3 regions of the Kitasatospora sp. NPDC004531 genome follow, and region 1 is predicted to be linked to each of the others. Evidence: riboswitches for the same ligand, from Rfam matches in the RefSeq annotation. Region 1 holds a riboswitch; each other region holds the start of a gene.
The links. Region 1 has a riboswitch for cyclic di-AMP ahead of ACWEMJ_RS13455 (NlpC/P60 family protein). Riboswitches for the same ligand answer to the same signal wherever they lie in the genome.
Positions count from the first base shown of each region.

Region 1 (4,957 bases):
CCAGGGGCTCGTGCTGGTTCAGACCCGCACCACCGAGTTGACCGGCATCGCGCTGACACTCTCGTAGCGGACCCGGGCGCCCGGATGGGGGGCGTGCACGACGACGCCGCCGCCGGCGTACATGCCGACGTGGTGCCTGTCCTTGAAGAAGATCACCAGGTCTCCGGGCCGGGCTTCGGCGAGGCTCACCCGCCGGCCGGCCGTGGCCTGCCCCTGCGAGGTCCGCGGCAGGGTCACTCCGGCCTGCCGCCACGCCCAGTACATCAGACCGGAGCAGTCGAACGAGCCCGGCCCGGAGGATCCGTACACGTACGGGGAGCCGATCTTCGAGACGGCGGCGTTCAGCGCGGCGGCGGCGCGCTCGGAGGCGGGCGGCTGGTCGCCGAGGTCGAACCGGTCGCGGCCGCGGGTGACGCGGTCCTGGGCGTCCCGGGCGTCGTCGTCGGCGAGCCGGGCCCGCTCGGCGGCGCTGAGGCCGCCGAGCAGCCGCTGCGCCGCGGCGAGCCGGCTGCGCACCTCGTCCTTGGCGGCGGCCAGCCGCTCCCGGGCCGCTTCGAGCTCGGCGAGCTTGGCGGTGGTCTCCTGGCGGCGCTGGTCCAGCCGGCGCTGCCGTTCGTTCAGCTCGCGCAGCACGTCGTTCTGCCGCGCGGTGGCCTGGCCGAGGGCGCGGGCCCCGGCCAGGTAGGACGCCGGGTCGTGGTCGAGCATCAGCCGGACGGTCGGATCGACGCCCTGCGCGCGGTACTGGGCGGCCACCACCGCGCCGAGGTCGGCGCGCAGCCGGTTGAGGTCGTCCTGCCCGGCGGCGACCTGCCCCTGCAGCGTGCCGGCCTCGCGCTGCAGCCGGCGCTGCTGCTCCTGCGCGGCGTTGTACTTCTCGGACGCCTGCTCGGCCTCCTCGTACAGCTGGTCGACCTGCGCCTTGACGTCGCCGCGGTCGGGCGGATCGGTCGGCGCGGCGCCGGCCGGCGCGACACCCAGGTGGAGCACCCCGGTCGCGGCGGCGGTGAGCGCCAGAACCCGGGCGAGGCGCTGGACACCGGGCAGTGGGGGGCGACGGTGCACGGACACGTGCGACGACTCCGTTCCTGCGGCCGGCCTCCGCCGCCGCCCGCCGGTCGGGCGGCCGTCCGCACGGGGGGCCGGGGCAGAGGTTAGCGAGTCCGATCGATCCAGTCCAAACCCCGACAAGCTCGAATATTCGACCGCGAATCGGACACTCGAACGACCGCGGCCCGGCACCCCCGTGCGGGGTGCCGGGCCGGAGCGGCCGGAGGGGGCCGTCAGACGCGGACGATCTTGACGATCGGCATCACGGTGGCGGACTCGTAGCGGACCTGCGTACCGGTGCGCGGTGCGTGCACGATCTGCCCGTTGCCGACGTACATGCCGACGTGGTGCATGTCGCCGTAGTAGATGACCAGGTCGCCGGGCCGGGCGTTGGCGATGTTGGTGCCGATGTTGGTGCCGGCGCCCGCCTGGGCCTGCGAGGTGCGCGGGATCGACACGCCGGCCTGCGCGTAGGCCCACTGCATCAGGCCGGAGCAGTCGAAGGTGCTCGGGCCGGCCGCGCCGTAGGAGTACCAGCTGCCCAGCTTCGACAGCGCGGCGTTCAGCGCGGCGCCCGCGTAGCCGGCCGGCGCCGGGGCGCTGAGGTCGGTGCGGACGGTGTCGCGGGAGGCCCGCTCGGCCTGGCTGCGCGAGGCGTCGGCGGCCTTGGCCTCGGCCGCGTTCAGCTCGTCGCGCTCCTTCTGGGTGAGCGTGTTGAGCAGCTCCTGCGCCTTGGCCAGCTTGGCCTTGACGTCTTCCTTGTCGGCCTGCAGGGCCTTGGTGGTGGTGTCCAGCTCGGCGAGCTTCTGCTCGGCCTCCTTGCGCTGGCCGTCCAGCTTGGCCTGCTCGGCCTTGAAGTTCTTGAGCAGGTCCGACTGGTTGGAGCCGACCGCGTTGAGCGCGCCCGCCTGCCCGAGGAAGTCGTCCGGGTTGCTGGACAGCATCAGCTGCATGGTCTGCGGGATGCCGCCGTTGCGGTACTGCTCGGCGGCGATGTTCGCCAGACTCTCCTGGACGGTGGTCACCTGGTCCTGCTGCCGGGCCAGCTGGTCCTGGAGCTGGGTGACCTGCTTCTGCAGGTCCCGCTGCTTCTCCACGGAGGCGTTGTACGCCTCGATCTTCACCTCGGCCTGCTCGTTGAGCTGGTCGACCTGCTGCTTGACCTGGTCCTTGCTGGGCGCCGGGTCGGCGTGCGCGCCGCTCTGGGCGGACAGCGCCACGGCGGTGGCGGCAGCGGCGGTGAGAATCGAGACCCGGGCGCGGCTCGCGGGCTTGGGACGGCGATGGGACGCCACGAAGGCGGACTCCTTCTTCCTCACACCGCCTACCGGGTGAGCTGACGGGTTCGGGCCGGAAGAGATGCCCTACAGCGCCTCACCGCCCGCTGTCGCGGCCGACCCGGCGCCGATTCACCCCGGGGGAACGTGGTTCCCCGGCTCCGTTCGACAGCAGCCCCGGCTGGGGCATCCCCGTCGGCGGATCGCCTTCTGACGACCCGCCCGCTGCGTCACGGACTCGGCGGCGACCTCCGCCGTCGCCCCCCTTGGGCGATCGACTCTGCGGCGGTCGAACCAAGACCCTAGTAACCGATCCGTGATCCGTTCAAATCCTTGTCGGAAAAAAATCTGAATCTGAGTCAATTTCGATTGTGAAACTGACCGAACGTAAGGGTTTCGTTGCGCAGTGCGTAGCATTTCCCGCCGCACGCCGGAGAAACACCACGCCCGGACGTGTTCGAGATCACAGCGCGATCTCGACGCGTCCGGGCGTGTCACAGCACGTCAATTGCGGCCCTCTGGGGGCATATGTCCGATTCTTCGGGCCGTCAGACCCGGCGGATGGTCGAGATCGGCATCGCGTCCACCGGCATGGTCTTCACCACGTCGCCGGTGTGCGGCGCGTGCACCACCATGCCGTTGCCGATGTACATGCCGACGTGGTGCCGGTCGCCGTAGTAGACCACCAGGTCACCGGGCTGGGCGTTGTGCCAGTCGGTGCCCACGTTGGTGCCGTAGCTGCCCTGCGCCTGCGAGGTGCGCGGCAGCGAGACGCCGGCCTGCGCGTACGCCCACACCATCAGACCGGAGCAGTCGAAGCTGCTCGGGCCGGTGGCGCCCCACACGTACGGCGCGCCGCGCTTGCCCAGCGCCTTCGACACCGCGACGCCGGCGTAGCCGCCCGCCTGCGGCAGGTTGCTCAGGTCGACCCGGTCGGCGCCGCGCGAAGCGGTGCCGCCGCCCTGCGTGATCGAGAGGCGGTCGGCGGCGGAGAGCGTGTTGAGCAGGGTCTGCGCCTCCTCCAGCTTGCTCTTGACGTCGTTCTTGGCGTTGTTGAGCGTCTGGGTCTGGCTGTCCAGCTCGGCCAGGACGTCCGCCGCCTCCTGCTTCTGCTGGTCCAGCCGGCGCTGCTGGTCCTGCAGCGACTTCAGGGTGTCCGCCTGGGTGCTGGCGGCCTGGTCGAAGGAGGACGCCTGGGCCAGGTACTTGTCCGGGTCGGCGGAGAGCATCAGCTTCATCGACGGGTCGATGCCGCCCTGCCGGTACTGGTCGCCGGCCACCGCCGCCAGCCCGGAGGCCAGCTCGGTCAGCTGCTCCTGGCCGCGCGCGACCTGGTCCTGCAGCTGGTCGGCCTGCTTGCGCAGCTGGTCGGCCTTCTCCTTGGCGCCGTTGTACTTCTCGGCCGCCTGCTCCTGCTCGTCGAGCAGCTTGTCGACCTGCGCCTTGACCTCGTCCTTGTTGGGCTTGGCCGGTGCGGCGTGCGCACTCACCTGGGCCGACAGGGCGACCGCGGTCGCGGCGGCAGCGGTGAGCACGGTCACCCGGGCGCGACTCGGCTGCTTGGGACGGCGGTGGGAGGCCAAGGCGGTGCTCCTTCTTCCTGCTGGACTCACCCAATCGGGCGATCATCCGGAATATAGGTTTGACGCCAGACCCTAGTGAAGTCCCTGCCCCCGCGTCCACTCCCGAGGGGCTCCCGGTTCCCCTTCCCCGCCCCTCTTCACCACACCGACACACTCCGGACGCCCCACGGCCGCTGACCGGGCGTCAGCCGGCTCAGCTGCGCGACAGCCGGTTCAGCAGCAGCACCGAGGCCACCGGGCGGGCGCCGGCCTTGCGCACCCCGTCCGCGACCTCCTTGTCCGCGGAGACCACCACCACCGGCCGGCCCTGCGGCTCGGCCCGCACCAGGCGGCGGATCAGCTCGTCGGCGGTCTCCCCGGTCCGGCTGAACCGGACCCGCACCCCGCGCGGCGGGGCCATGATCACCGGCACGTCCAGGTCCTGGCCGTCGAACACGCAGGTCACCTCGGCCTGGGTCCGCTGGGCCAGCATCGCCAACCCGCCCAGCAGCCTCAACCGCTGCTGCTCCAGCGGCAGTTGCGGGTACCCGGTCTTGGTCACGTTGTAGCCGTCCACCACCAGGTGGACCTGCGGGATGGCCAGCAGCTGGTCCAGCAGCGCCGGGTCGTCCTCGGCCAGTCCGCGCCGGGCCACGGCGTGCGGCGAGGCCGAACCGGGCTCGACGGCCTCCACCAGGTCGGCGGGGCGCAGCGCCGTCACCGGCAGCGCCAGTTCCCGCTGCAGGCCCTGGGCGGACTGCAGCACGGTGTCCAGCAGCAGCCGCAGCCGCATGTCCTCGACGCTGCGGCCCTCGCGGGCGGTGCGCCGACCGGTCTCCACGGCGGTCTCCAGCTCGGCGATCCGGTGCCGCAGCCGGCGGGCCTCGATCTCGGCGGCGCCGCGTTCGGCCGCGGCGGCGGCCCGGGCGGCCTCCAGCTCGGCGGCCAGCCGGCGGCTCTCGGCCTGCGCCCGGCGGGTGTCGGCCTCCAGCGAGCGGACCTTCTTGCGCAGCGAGTCGGCCTCCCGGCGCACCCCTTCGGACTCGGCGCGGTGGCGGTCCAGTTCGG
Region 1 is NZ_JBSGDD010000025.1:28,296-33,252, reverse strand. It holds gene ACWEMJ_RS13460 (NlpC/P60 family protein) at 19-1,071, opposite strand; gene ACWEMJ_RS13455 (NlpC/P60 family protein) at 1,284-2,345, opposite strand; cyclic di-AMP (ydaO/yuaA leader) riboswitch at 2,356-2,520, opposite strand; gene ACWEMJ_RS13450 (NlpC/P60 family protein) at 2,876-3,910, opposite strand; gene ACWEMJ_RS13445 (NYN domain-containing protein) at 4,104-4,957, opposite strand, start outside.

Region 2 (4,957 bases), on a different contig from region 1:
GCGCAGCTGCTGCAGCGACTTCTCGATGTCCTCGTCGGTGACCTCGACCGGGTCCACCACGACGGCGATCTCGGCGAAGTCCGGGAGGGTGACCTCGGGGCGCACGTCGACCTCGGCGGTGAACTTCAGGTCACCGCCGTCGGCCAGGTTCTCGACACCGGCGATGTCGGTGATGTCCGGCTGGCCCAGAACGTCGATCTGGCCCTCGTCGACGGCCTGCGTGTAGAAGCGCGGAAGCGCGTCGTTGACGGCCTCCTCCAGCACCGCGCCCCGGCCGAAGCGCTGGTCGATGACCCGGTTCGGGATCTTGCCCTTGCGGAAACCCGGGACGGTGACCTGCTGGTTGATCTTCTTGTACGCCGCGTCGAGGCTGGGCTTGAGCTCCTCGAAGGGCACCTCGACGGTGAGTCGAACCCGGGTCGGGTTCAGAGTCTCGACGGCGCTCTTCACGGTTGGGTCTCCTAGGGGGCTTGCGGTCAGGGCGATAGGCGGTTGGGGCTGCATTGCTGTCCGTACTACCGCCAGCGGTCCATCCTACCGGTACCACGAAAGCGACTGTGCCCGGCACCGGGTGCACGTCGGTGGGGATGCCACAACACCCGTGCCCCGCAACGACAACAGGGCCCCGCCCGCCGACGAGACCCTGCCGCACGGTCGGGGTGACCGGATTCGAACCGACGGCCTTCCGCTCCCAAAGCGGACGCGCTACCAACCTGCGCCACACCCCGTGGTGCCGAGCAGAAGAGTACACGTCGGCCCGCCCCCGACCGGGGCGATATCGGCGAGCCGACAACGTGGAAGGAGTGTGCAATCCACCGACTCGACCAGGTACCCTGTTCCAGTCCTCGCCACCGCGACTGCGGTGCGGGTACGCGTATGCGGGTGTAGCTCAATGGTAGAGCCCCAGTCTTCCAAACTGGTCACGCGAGTTCGATTCTCGTCACCCGCTCCGAGCAAGGCCGACGGCCCCGACTGCCCACGCAGTCGGGGCCGTTGCCGTTGGCGGGCGCCTCGCGCGGGCGGGCGGACGGACGGCGAGCAGGCGGGCAGGCGGCGCGGGCAGGCCGAAGGCCCCGGCGGCCGGGGTGGCTGCGCGGGGCCTTCGGGGGTGAGGCGTGGATCAGACGTTGACGCCGTGGGCCGCCAGGTAGGCGATCGGGTCGATGTCGGAGCCGTAGTCCGGGGTGGTGCGGATCTCGAAGTGCAGGTGCGGGCCGGTGACGTTGCCGGTGGCGCCGGACAGGCCGATCTGCTGCCCCGCGGTCACGGACTGGCCGGCCGAGACGGAGATCGAGGACAGGTGGGCGTACTGGGCGTACTTGCCGTCGGCCAGCTTGATGACGACCTGGTTGCCGTAGGCGCCGCCGTTGCCGGCGGAGACCACGGTGCCGGCGGCGATCGCCTTGAGGCCGGTACCGGTGGCGACCGGGAAGTCGATGCCGGTGTGGTAGCCGCTGGACCAGTTGGAGCCGGCCACCTTGTAACCGGTGGTGACCTTGCCCGGCGCGGGGGCGACGTACGCGGCGTTGGCGCTGGTGGTCGCGGCGGCCGGGGCCTGCTGGGTGGCGGCCTTCGGCGCGGCGGCCTTCGGGGCGGCGGCCGGCTTCGCGGCGGCGGTGGCCGTGGTGGTGGCCGGCTTGGCGGCGGGCTTGGCGGCCGGGGCCTGCTGGGTGGCGGCCTTCGGGGCGGCGGCCGGCTTGGCGGCGTCCGAGGAGGCGGACTTGGCGGCCGGGGCCTTGGCCGGGGCGGCCGGGGCCTGCTGGGCGGCGGCCTGGCCGTTGATGGTGAGCTTCTGGCCCGGGAAGATCAGGTCCGGGTTGCCGCCGACCACGGAGCGGTTGTCCTGGTACAGCTTCTCCCAGCCGCCGTCGACGTGCTGCGCGTCGGCGATCCGGGACAGGGTGTCGCCGGAGACGACGCGGTAGTCGTGCGCGGCGGGGGCCCGGTCGGCGACCGGGGTGGCGTCCACCGAGACGGTCGACGGGCGGGCGCCCTGGTCGGCGGCGGTGTGCGCGGAGGCGGCGGTGACCGGGAGGCCGATCGCGGCGCCGGCCACACCGGCGGCGATGGCGATCCGGGCGACGGTGGCCAGGCTCGGCTTGCGGTGCTTGCCCTGAGCGGACATGAAGGCGTTCCTCTCCGACGCCTGCGAGGTGAGCTGTCGGGTTCGGGCGAGAGTTGCCCGGCCGCACGAGTGCGACTTCACCCCGAGCCGTTCCCGGATGTTCCCGGGCCCGGCGACTTACCTGTGGTTCCCCCGCTCCTGCCGTGGCGTGGTTTCTGGTCGGCACCGGACGACGGCAGGACTAGGCGTTCCGTCCGGTGGCCCGCCCGGTCACTGGCCGGGCTGCGGAGGAAGCAAATCCCACGGTCCGCGAGGCTGGCAAACGCCGATTGGCCCCGCTCCCGAGGCCGGGAAGGGGCTGACGGAGCACCAGGTCACGCTGCGCCGACGGGGCGCTGCGGTGTGCGCACGGGATCATGACGGTGCGCGTACGAACCCCGCACGGTGGGCGACTTCGGCCACCGTGCGCGATCGGGCGCGGACCTGGCGTGACGATTCGGGTGACCCTGGTCACCCGCGGGCAGGCCGAAGGGACGGTGCGGGGAGCCTCCCGTCCGTCGTGGCGTGCCGCCCGGGGACCGACGGGGCGTCAACCCGCGATCGAGGCGATGGCCTTGGACACCGAGGTGAGGAACTGCTGGATCGGGTTGGCCATGGTCGACTGGCTGAGCATGAAGCCGAACAGGGCGGCGATGATGGCGTGCCCGGTCTTCAGCTGCTTGTTGCGAATGAAGATCGCGACGATGACGCCGAACAGGACAAGCGCGGAGACGGAGAAGGCCACCGGGACTCACTTCCTCGATTCATGGCGGGGGTTCGGTGGAAGCCGGCGTTGGCTCCCAGGCGGAAACCGGCCCCTGCCCCCCGTGTCCCCACCACTCCATCCGGACTCAGTGTGGTCGCTCGTGCTGAGTGCGTAAAGGACTTGCCCGGTCGCCCGGGGCCCCAACCCGCCTGGTGGGACTGATTTTCGCCGTCCGCGACGATAGCGGACGGGTTCTGACGCGCCGTCGGCGGGCTGCGATCCGACCTGGCCGGCGCGGCAAAGCGGCAGGCCGGAGCACCCGCGTCGGCGGGCCCGGGCGGGGTTGCGGAATTGGCCGAAGATCAACGCCCGGGTTTGACACTCCGTGGGCACTCCGCGCTCACCGCGCCTGCGCATCACGGCAGTTGGGCGGCGGCTCGAAAACGCCTCAGCGCCGCCAGACCAGCAGCACCGCGCGGTCGTCGTTGACGTGCTTGGCCACCGTGTCGATCAGCCGGACCGCGGCGCCGTGCCGGATCGCCGACGGCGCGGTGGCGATCAGCCGGTCGGCCTCCCCCATCAGCCGGTCCATGCCCTCGGCGAGGTCGCGGCCGGGGATCTCCACCATGCCGTCGGTGCACAGCATCAGCACGTCGCCGGGGCCGAGGACGCCGCGCACCCCTTCGAACTTGGCCTCGTCGTAGACGCCCAGCAGCGGCCCCTCGGCCTCCTTGACCTCCCAGTACCCGGCCCCGGCGAGGCGGTGCATGCCGGGCAGGTGCCCGGCGGAGAGCAGTTCGTACTCGCCGGTGTCCAGGTCGACCACCAGGTGGACGGCGGTGGCGAAGCCCTCCTCCCAGTCCTGGCGCAGCAGGTAGCCGTTGGCGGCGGGCAGGAAGTCGTGGGCGGGCAGCGAGCCGAGCAGTCCGCCGAAGGCGCCGGACAGCAGCAGGGCGCGGCTGCCGGCGTCCATGCCCTTGCCGGAGACGTCGGCGAGGACGGCTTCCAGCATCCGGCCGCCGGGGCCGGTGCGGGCGGCGACCATGAAGTCGCCGGAGAAGGACTGGCCGCCGGCCGGGCGCAGCGCGGTGTCGGTGTGCCAGCCGTCGGGCAGCCGGGGGACGCGGCCCTGCACCCGGATCCGTTCGCGCAGGTCGAACAGCATGGTGGAGCCGCCGCGCCAGGGCACCCCGATCCGGCGGCGGAACTGGGCGACCAGCAGTCCGGCGATGCCGACCGCGCCGACCACCAGCGCGGAGCCCGGGGTCACGCCGTGCGCGTAGGCCTCGGGCCGGGCGCTGGCGACGCGTTCGCCGGTGTGCACCAGGGACTCGGTGATCAGCCCGGCGGCGGCGACGGCGTACAGCAGCACCAGGGTGCCGGGGCGCAGCAGCAGCGCGCCGGCCAGCACCGGCAGCACCAGGGCGGTGGGCGGGGCCCAGTCGGGGAGCAGGATGTTCAGCAGGACCAGGACGGGCACGGCGAGGGCGAGGGCGGCGAACGCCCACCAGTCGGCGCCGTCGCCGCGGAAGTAGTCGACGCCGGTGCGGCGCAGCCTGCGTCGGGCCCGGTACAGCGCCGCGCGCAGCCGGGCCGTCACGGGCTCGCGGGACGGTCCGCCGTCCCGGCCCGTCGCTCTGGGACGCGCGCTGCCGGCCATGGGGACCGACCTTATCCACCGGCGGTGCGCGCGTCGACGGCCCGGGTGGCACCGAGTGCAACGGGAGTGGGACGCTCCGGCGGGTTTCGGCCGTGCGCGGGTGTTCGGGTCGCGGCGCGGGCTCGACAAATCGTTCGCACCGTTCCGGATCCGGTGATAGGCAGGGCTTCATGACGACTCGACACCCCCAACTGACCGTGCGACCGCTGCGAGCCGAGGAGTGGGACACCTGGTACGACACGCTGGAGGTGGCCTTCGGTGGTGACGAGGAGGCGCCGGAGGAGCGGGCGCTGTGGAAGGAGTTGACCGAGGTCGAGCGTTCGCTGGCGGTCTGCGAGGGCGAGCGGATCGTCGGCAGCGCTTCGGCGTTCAGCTTCCGGGTGGTGGTGCCGGGCGGCGCGGTGCTCCCGGCGGCGGGCGTGACGATGGTGGGCGTGCTGCCCACCCACCGGCGGCGCGGCGCGCTGACGGCCCTGATGCGCCGGCA
Region 2 is NZ_JBSGDD010000002.1:47,184-52,140, reverse strand. It holds gene tig (trigger factor) at 1-450, opposite strand, end outside; tRNA gene ACWEMJ_RS01495 (tRNA-Pro) at 655-728, opposite strand; tRNA gene ACWEMJ_RS01490 (tRNA-Gly) at 879-949, shown strand; gene ACWEMJ_RS01485 (M23 family metallopeptidase) at 1,121-2,125, opposite strand; cyclic di-AMP (ydaO/yuaA leader) riboswitch at 2,131-2,284, opposite strand; gene ACWEMJ_RS01480 (hypothetical protein) at 2,655-2,849, opposite strand; gene ACWEMJ_RS01475 (PP2C family protein-serine/threonine phosphatase) at 3,259-4,470, opposite strand; gene ACWEMJ_RS01470 (GNAT family N-acetyltransferase) at 4,641-4,957, shown strand, end outside.
Region 2: it holds a riboswitch for cyclic di-AMP, as region 1 does, so the genes downstream of both, ACWEMJ_RS01485 (M23 family metallopeptidase) here and ACWEMJ_RS13455 (NlpC/P60 family protein) in region 1, are expected to answer to the same signal.

Region 3 (4,957 bases), on a different contig from region 1:
GGGGCCAGCGGCGGGGTGCGGGCCTCGACGACGCGGCCGTTCGCGCGCCGCACTTCGACGGGGGCGCGGTCGCGCAGGTGCTCGGCGCGGGCGGCACGGGTGAGGGGGTGTGCCATCAGCGAACTCCCTTGGGTGGGGTGAGGGTTCGCCCAGGGTAGGGACTTCGCTGATGACTTACCAGACGGTAAGTTCTTTGGCGGGCAAGGGGTTTGGCGCGGTCATCCTTCTTCGGCCGAGGGGGCGGGCCCGGTGAAGCGCTCGCCGTCGCGGCTGCCGCCGGTGCGGGCCTGGGTGCGGCGGTCGGTGGCGAGGTAGTCGCGCAGCAGCAGCTCCACCGCGTCCTGCGGGCTGCTCGCGCCGAGGCGGATCATCGCCTCCAGGGCGAGGTCGGCGTCCAGGGTGATGGTCAGTTTCGACATTGCTCCGCTTCCAGGGGTCGGCGGCACAGCCCTTCGGGGGTGAGGATAGGCGGCTGCCCCCGGAGCCGACCAGGTCTCCGGGGGCAGCGGTGTTCCGCCGTGCGGGGTGTTGCGAGGCGTCAGACGCGACCCGCGAAGTCCGGCGCCCAGTTGGCGACGGTCTCGGTGCGCACGCCCGACTTCGGGTTCGCGGCCTCGACGTACTTGCCGTCGCCGATGTAGATCGCCACGTGGTAGACGCCCGAGTTGGCGCCGTTGTTCGACCAGAACAGCAGGTCGCCCGGCTGCAGGTTGTTCAGCGACACCCGGGTCGAGTAGTCGGCCTGGTCGGCGGCGACCCGCGGCAGGCTGATGCCGGCCTGGCGGAACGCGGCCTGGGTCAGACCCGAGCAGTCCCAGCCGCCGTTGCCGGTGCCGCCGTAGATGTACGGCTGGCCGACCTTGGACAGCGCGAAGTCGATCGCCGCGGCCTTCGAACCGGTCGCCTTGGAGGCGGCGGTGGTGCTGGTCGTGGTGGTCGTGGTGGTCGCCGTGGTGGCGCTCTTGGCGGGGGCGCTCTTCGCGGGGGTGCTGGGCTTGGCCGGGGTGCTGGGCTTGGGGGCCGGGGCGGTGGAGCGGTTGCTCTTCCAGGTGGAGCTGTTGGAGGAGGACTTGGCGGCCGGCGCGGAGTCCTTGGCCGGGGCCTCGGCGACCGCGACGTTGCCGAGCGCCAGCTGCTGACCCGGGTAGATCATGTCCGGGCCCTCGGTGAGAACGTCGCGGTTCAGGTCGTACAGCTTCTGCCAGCCGCCCTCGACGTGCTGGCGCTGCGCGATGGCGGACAGCCAGTCGCCCGCCACCACGGTGTAGCTGCCGTCGGCCTTGGCGGCCTGCGGGGCGGCCTGCGGGCGGCTCTGGGCCTGGTGCTGCTGCTGGGCCTGCGGCTGCTGCTGCTTCGGGGCCTGGCTCTGCTGCTGGGCCTGCGGCTGGGCGGCGGGCTTCTGCGCGGCGTCCTGCGAACCGGAGGACTTGGCGGAGGTGTCGACCTGCGGGGCCTCGCCGCCCTTGGTCAGGCCGGCCTGGATCGAGCACACCGGCCAGGCGCCGGGGCCCTGGGAGGCGAGTACCTTCTCGGCGACGGCGATCTGCTGGTCCTTGGAGGCCAGGTCGGCGCGCGCGGCGTACGCGGTGCCGCCGAACTCCGCCCAGGTGGAGGCGGTGAACTGGAGGCCGCCGTAGAAGCCGTTGCCGGTGTTGATGGACCAGTTGCCGCTGGACTCGCACTGGGCGACCTTGTCCCAGGTGGCCACCGAGGCGGCGGAGGCGGTGCCGGCGGTCAGGCAGGGGATCGAGAGGCCGATGCCGACCACACCGGTGGTGGCGATCAGACGGCGGGCGCGCTTGGCGCTGACGGGCAGCATGAAGATGCGTTCCTCTCCCACGCCTGCGAGGTGAGCTGTCGGATTCGGGCCGGAGTTGCCCGGCCGCGCGCACCTCTCGGCGCGCCCGGCTTCACCCCAAGCCCCGGACCGGTCCGTCAGGACCGCCCCAGGGCGACTTACCTGGTTCCCCCGCCCCTGCCGCGGTGCGTTTCGCATGAGCCGGTCCGCCCGGCGGCAGGATTCGGCGTTCCGGGCGAACTGGGTCCGTGTGTCCACGAACGTGGGCAGGAGATTAAGCGGATTTAAGGAGAATTCGCAAATGCCTGTGACCGGCCTCACTGCGGCCGAAAAATATGATCAAGGAGTTTCCGGTGAACTCTCGTGCGCATGGTGAGAACTGCTGTGCCGTCAGGGAGTTGGCGATCTTGTGTCCGTTTTGGGTGGCTATGCCGCCAGGTGAGTAAATGTTCGCCTTGGTGGCGTTTGTGATCGGGTCCGTGGCGCGATCCGAAAGGTTCTGTCCTTCTGCTGCGACGGGCCGCGGAAATGTGCGCGCGGACGCTTTCTGCCGAACTGGCGGATGACGGTACGTCAGAATGCTTAACCGGTGCGGAACTCTCCTATTCTGTTCGCGCCCGCCACCTATGCTGCCCCCGACCGATTCGGAGTCCCTGCGTGCGGTTCGGGAGGCGGCCATCGTGGAGCAGTGGGAGATCGGGCGGCACCGGAGGCCGGTGCTGAGTCGGCGGCGGGTGCTGACCTGGCTGGCGGTCGGGACGGTGACGGCGGTCGGTGGGGGAGTGGTGCTGCGGCAGTCGTTGGCGGGGGCGACGGTGGCGGCCGGGCCGCGCGGGGTGGACGACGGCGGGCGGAAGTGGTCGGACGCCAAGGGGTGGGGTGGGAAGGCGCCCGGGCCCGGGAGCGCGGTGCGGATCGCGGACAGGGTGGTGCTGGACGCCGACGCCCGGGTCGGCTCGCTGCTGATCGAAGCGTCGGGTTCGCTGGTGTTCGCCAAGGACCGGTCGCTGACCCTGGAGAGCGCGGGCAACGTCGAGGTGCGCGGGGTGCTGGCGCTGGCCCCGGAGACGGCGCACACGCACACGCTGCGCTTTCCCGGGATCGACGAACGGCGCTTCCAGGGCGGCGGCATGACCGTCGTCGACACCGACACCGGCCTGTGGGTCACCGGCAGCGGCTACCTGCGGCTCGACGGCGCGCCCCGGACCGCCTGGGTGCGGGCCGCCGGGGAGTTGAGGGCCGGTGAGACCACGCTGCGGCTGGCCGCCGCGCCCGAGGGCTGGCAGGCGGGCGACGAGCTCGCCGTCACGCCGACCGCGCCGCCGTCCACCGAGGACTTCTCCACCGCGTACGACCTGGTGACGGTGCAGCGGATCGACGGCCGGGACGTCACCCTGGCCGCGCCGCTCCAGCATGCCCACCCGCGGGTGGTCCTCGGTGGTGGCCTCACGCTCGGCGCGGAGGTGCTGAATTTGACCCGCAACGTCCGGGTCGAGGGCACCGAGCAGGGCCGTGCGCACGTCCACCTGACGTCCAGCCGCCCGGCCGACGTCCGGCACGCGGTGCTGAGCCGGCTCGGGCCGCGCGCGGAGGGGAAGGACAGCTGGAACGGGAAGCCCGTCACCGAACCGGTGCTCGGCCGGTACGGGCTGCACTTCCACATGCTGCAGGAAGCCTCGCGCGGCACCGTCGTCGAGGGCGTGGTGGTCCGCGACGCCGGCAGCCACGCGTTCGTGCCGCACATGAGCCACGGCATCACGTTCCGCGGCTGCATCTCCCACCAGACCTGGGAGGACGCGTACTGGTGGGACGGCCCGAGCGACACCCGCAACCCGCAGGGGCCGTCGAACGACATCACGTACGAGGGGTGCGTCGCCTCCCGCACCGTCTTCGAGCCGAACCGGCGCGGCTACCGGCTGACCGGGTTCAGCCTCGGCGCGGGCACCGGCTCGACGGCCCGCGACTGCGTGGCGGTCGGCGTGCAGGGCGCCACCGGGGCGTCCGGGTACGAGTGGCCGGAGAACAGCGAGGGGGTGTGGACGTTCGAGAACTGCCTGGCGCACAACAACCTGGAGAACGGCGTCTTCGTCTGGCTGAACGCCGAGCACCACCACACCGTCACCCGGTTCGCCGCGTACCACAACGGGGGCTGGGGCATCGAGCACGGCGCCTACCTGAACGACTTCGACTACACCGCCTCGGTGCTGTACGGCAACGCCGCCGGCGGGATCGCCCTGCACGCGCTCGGCCGCGACAAGGGGACGGTGCTCGACGGGCTGCTGATCGACGCCGCCGGACAGTCCGACTACGCGGTGGCCACGCTCAAGCACCAACTCGACGGCGAGACGGTGGTGTTGAGCCGCAGTCGACTGACCGGGTACCGCAAGGCGGGGGTGGCGTTCCGGGCCACCCCGGACGGCAGGCCCGACGACATCGCGGTGCTGGACTGCGAGTTCGGCGACGGGCCCGAGCTGTGGCTCGACCCGGAGGCTCCCGCGCCCGAGCGGATCCTGTTCCGCAAGGCCGGGCAGTCGCAGACCGTCGCGCTCGCCAAACCGGCGCCCGGGCTCGCCCCCGGGCCGTGGAACGCCGCCACCAGCCCCGCGAACGCGCCCACCCCGCCGCGCCAAGTCGCGCTGCCCGCACTGAAGTTCACCGACAGCGCGCCGAAGACCGGGCGCGTGCAGGGAGGGTGAAAGCGCGACGGGCGGGAACGCGTCGATGCGCTGCTCCCGCCCGTCGCGGTCCTCGGACGGCGCGTCAGCGCGCCGCGTGCGCCCCCGGGGTGGTGCGCTGCTCGGCGGCCGCCGCCTCGGCGGCCTCCAGCTGCTCCGGGGTCGGCTCGGGGAGCGCCGCCAGGTAGCTGGAGGCGATCAGCTGGGCCACCGTCGGGTAGGCGCCGATCGGGGCGGCGCTCGGGCAGCCGGTCTCCTCGGCGGCCGCGGCCAGCAGCTCCGGGTCGGCCTCCGGGCCGATCACCAGCGGGGCCAGCGCGGGGCGTTCGCAGCCGGTCGACTTCAGGTGCGCGACGGCCGCGGCGACCGAGCCGGGCACGTCCAGCGCGGCCGGGACGACCGGCACGGCGAGCCGGGCGGCCAGCAGCACGCCGGTGATGCCGGCGGAGGACGCGGCCTCCTCGCCGCCGGTGGTGGTCAGCAC
Region 3 is NZ_JBSGDD010000060.1:11,034-15,990, reverse strand. It holds gene ACWEMJ_RS22715 (AMP-dependent synthetase/ligase) at 1-116, opposite strand, end outside; gene ACWEMJ_RS22710 (hypothetical protein) at 219-419, opposite strand; gene ACWEMJ_RS22705 (transglycosylase family protein) at 539-1,840, opposite strand; cyclic di-AMP (ydaO/yuaA leader) riboswitch at 1,825-1,998, opposite strand; gene ACWEMJ_RS22700 (hypothetical protein) at 2,479-4,494, shown strand; gene ACWEMJ_RS22695 (hypothetical protein) at 4,559-4,957, opposite strand, start outside.
Region 3: it holds a riboswitch for cyclic di-AMP, as region 1 does, so the genes downstream of both, ACWEMJ_RS22705 (transglycosylase family protein) here and ACWEMJ_RS13455 (NlpC/P60 family protein) in region 1, are expected to answer to the same signal.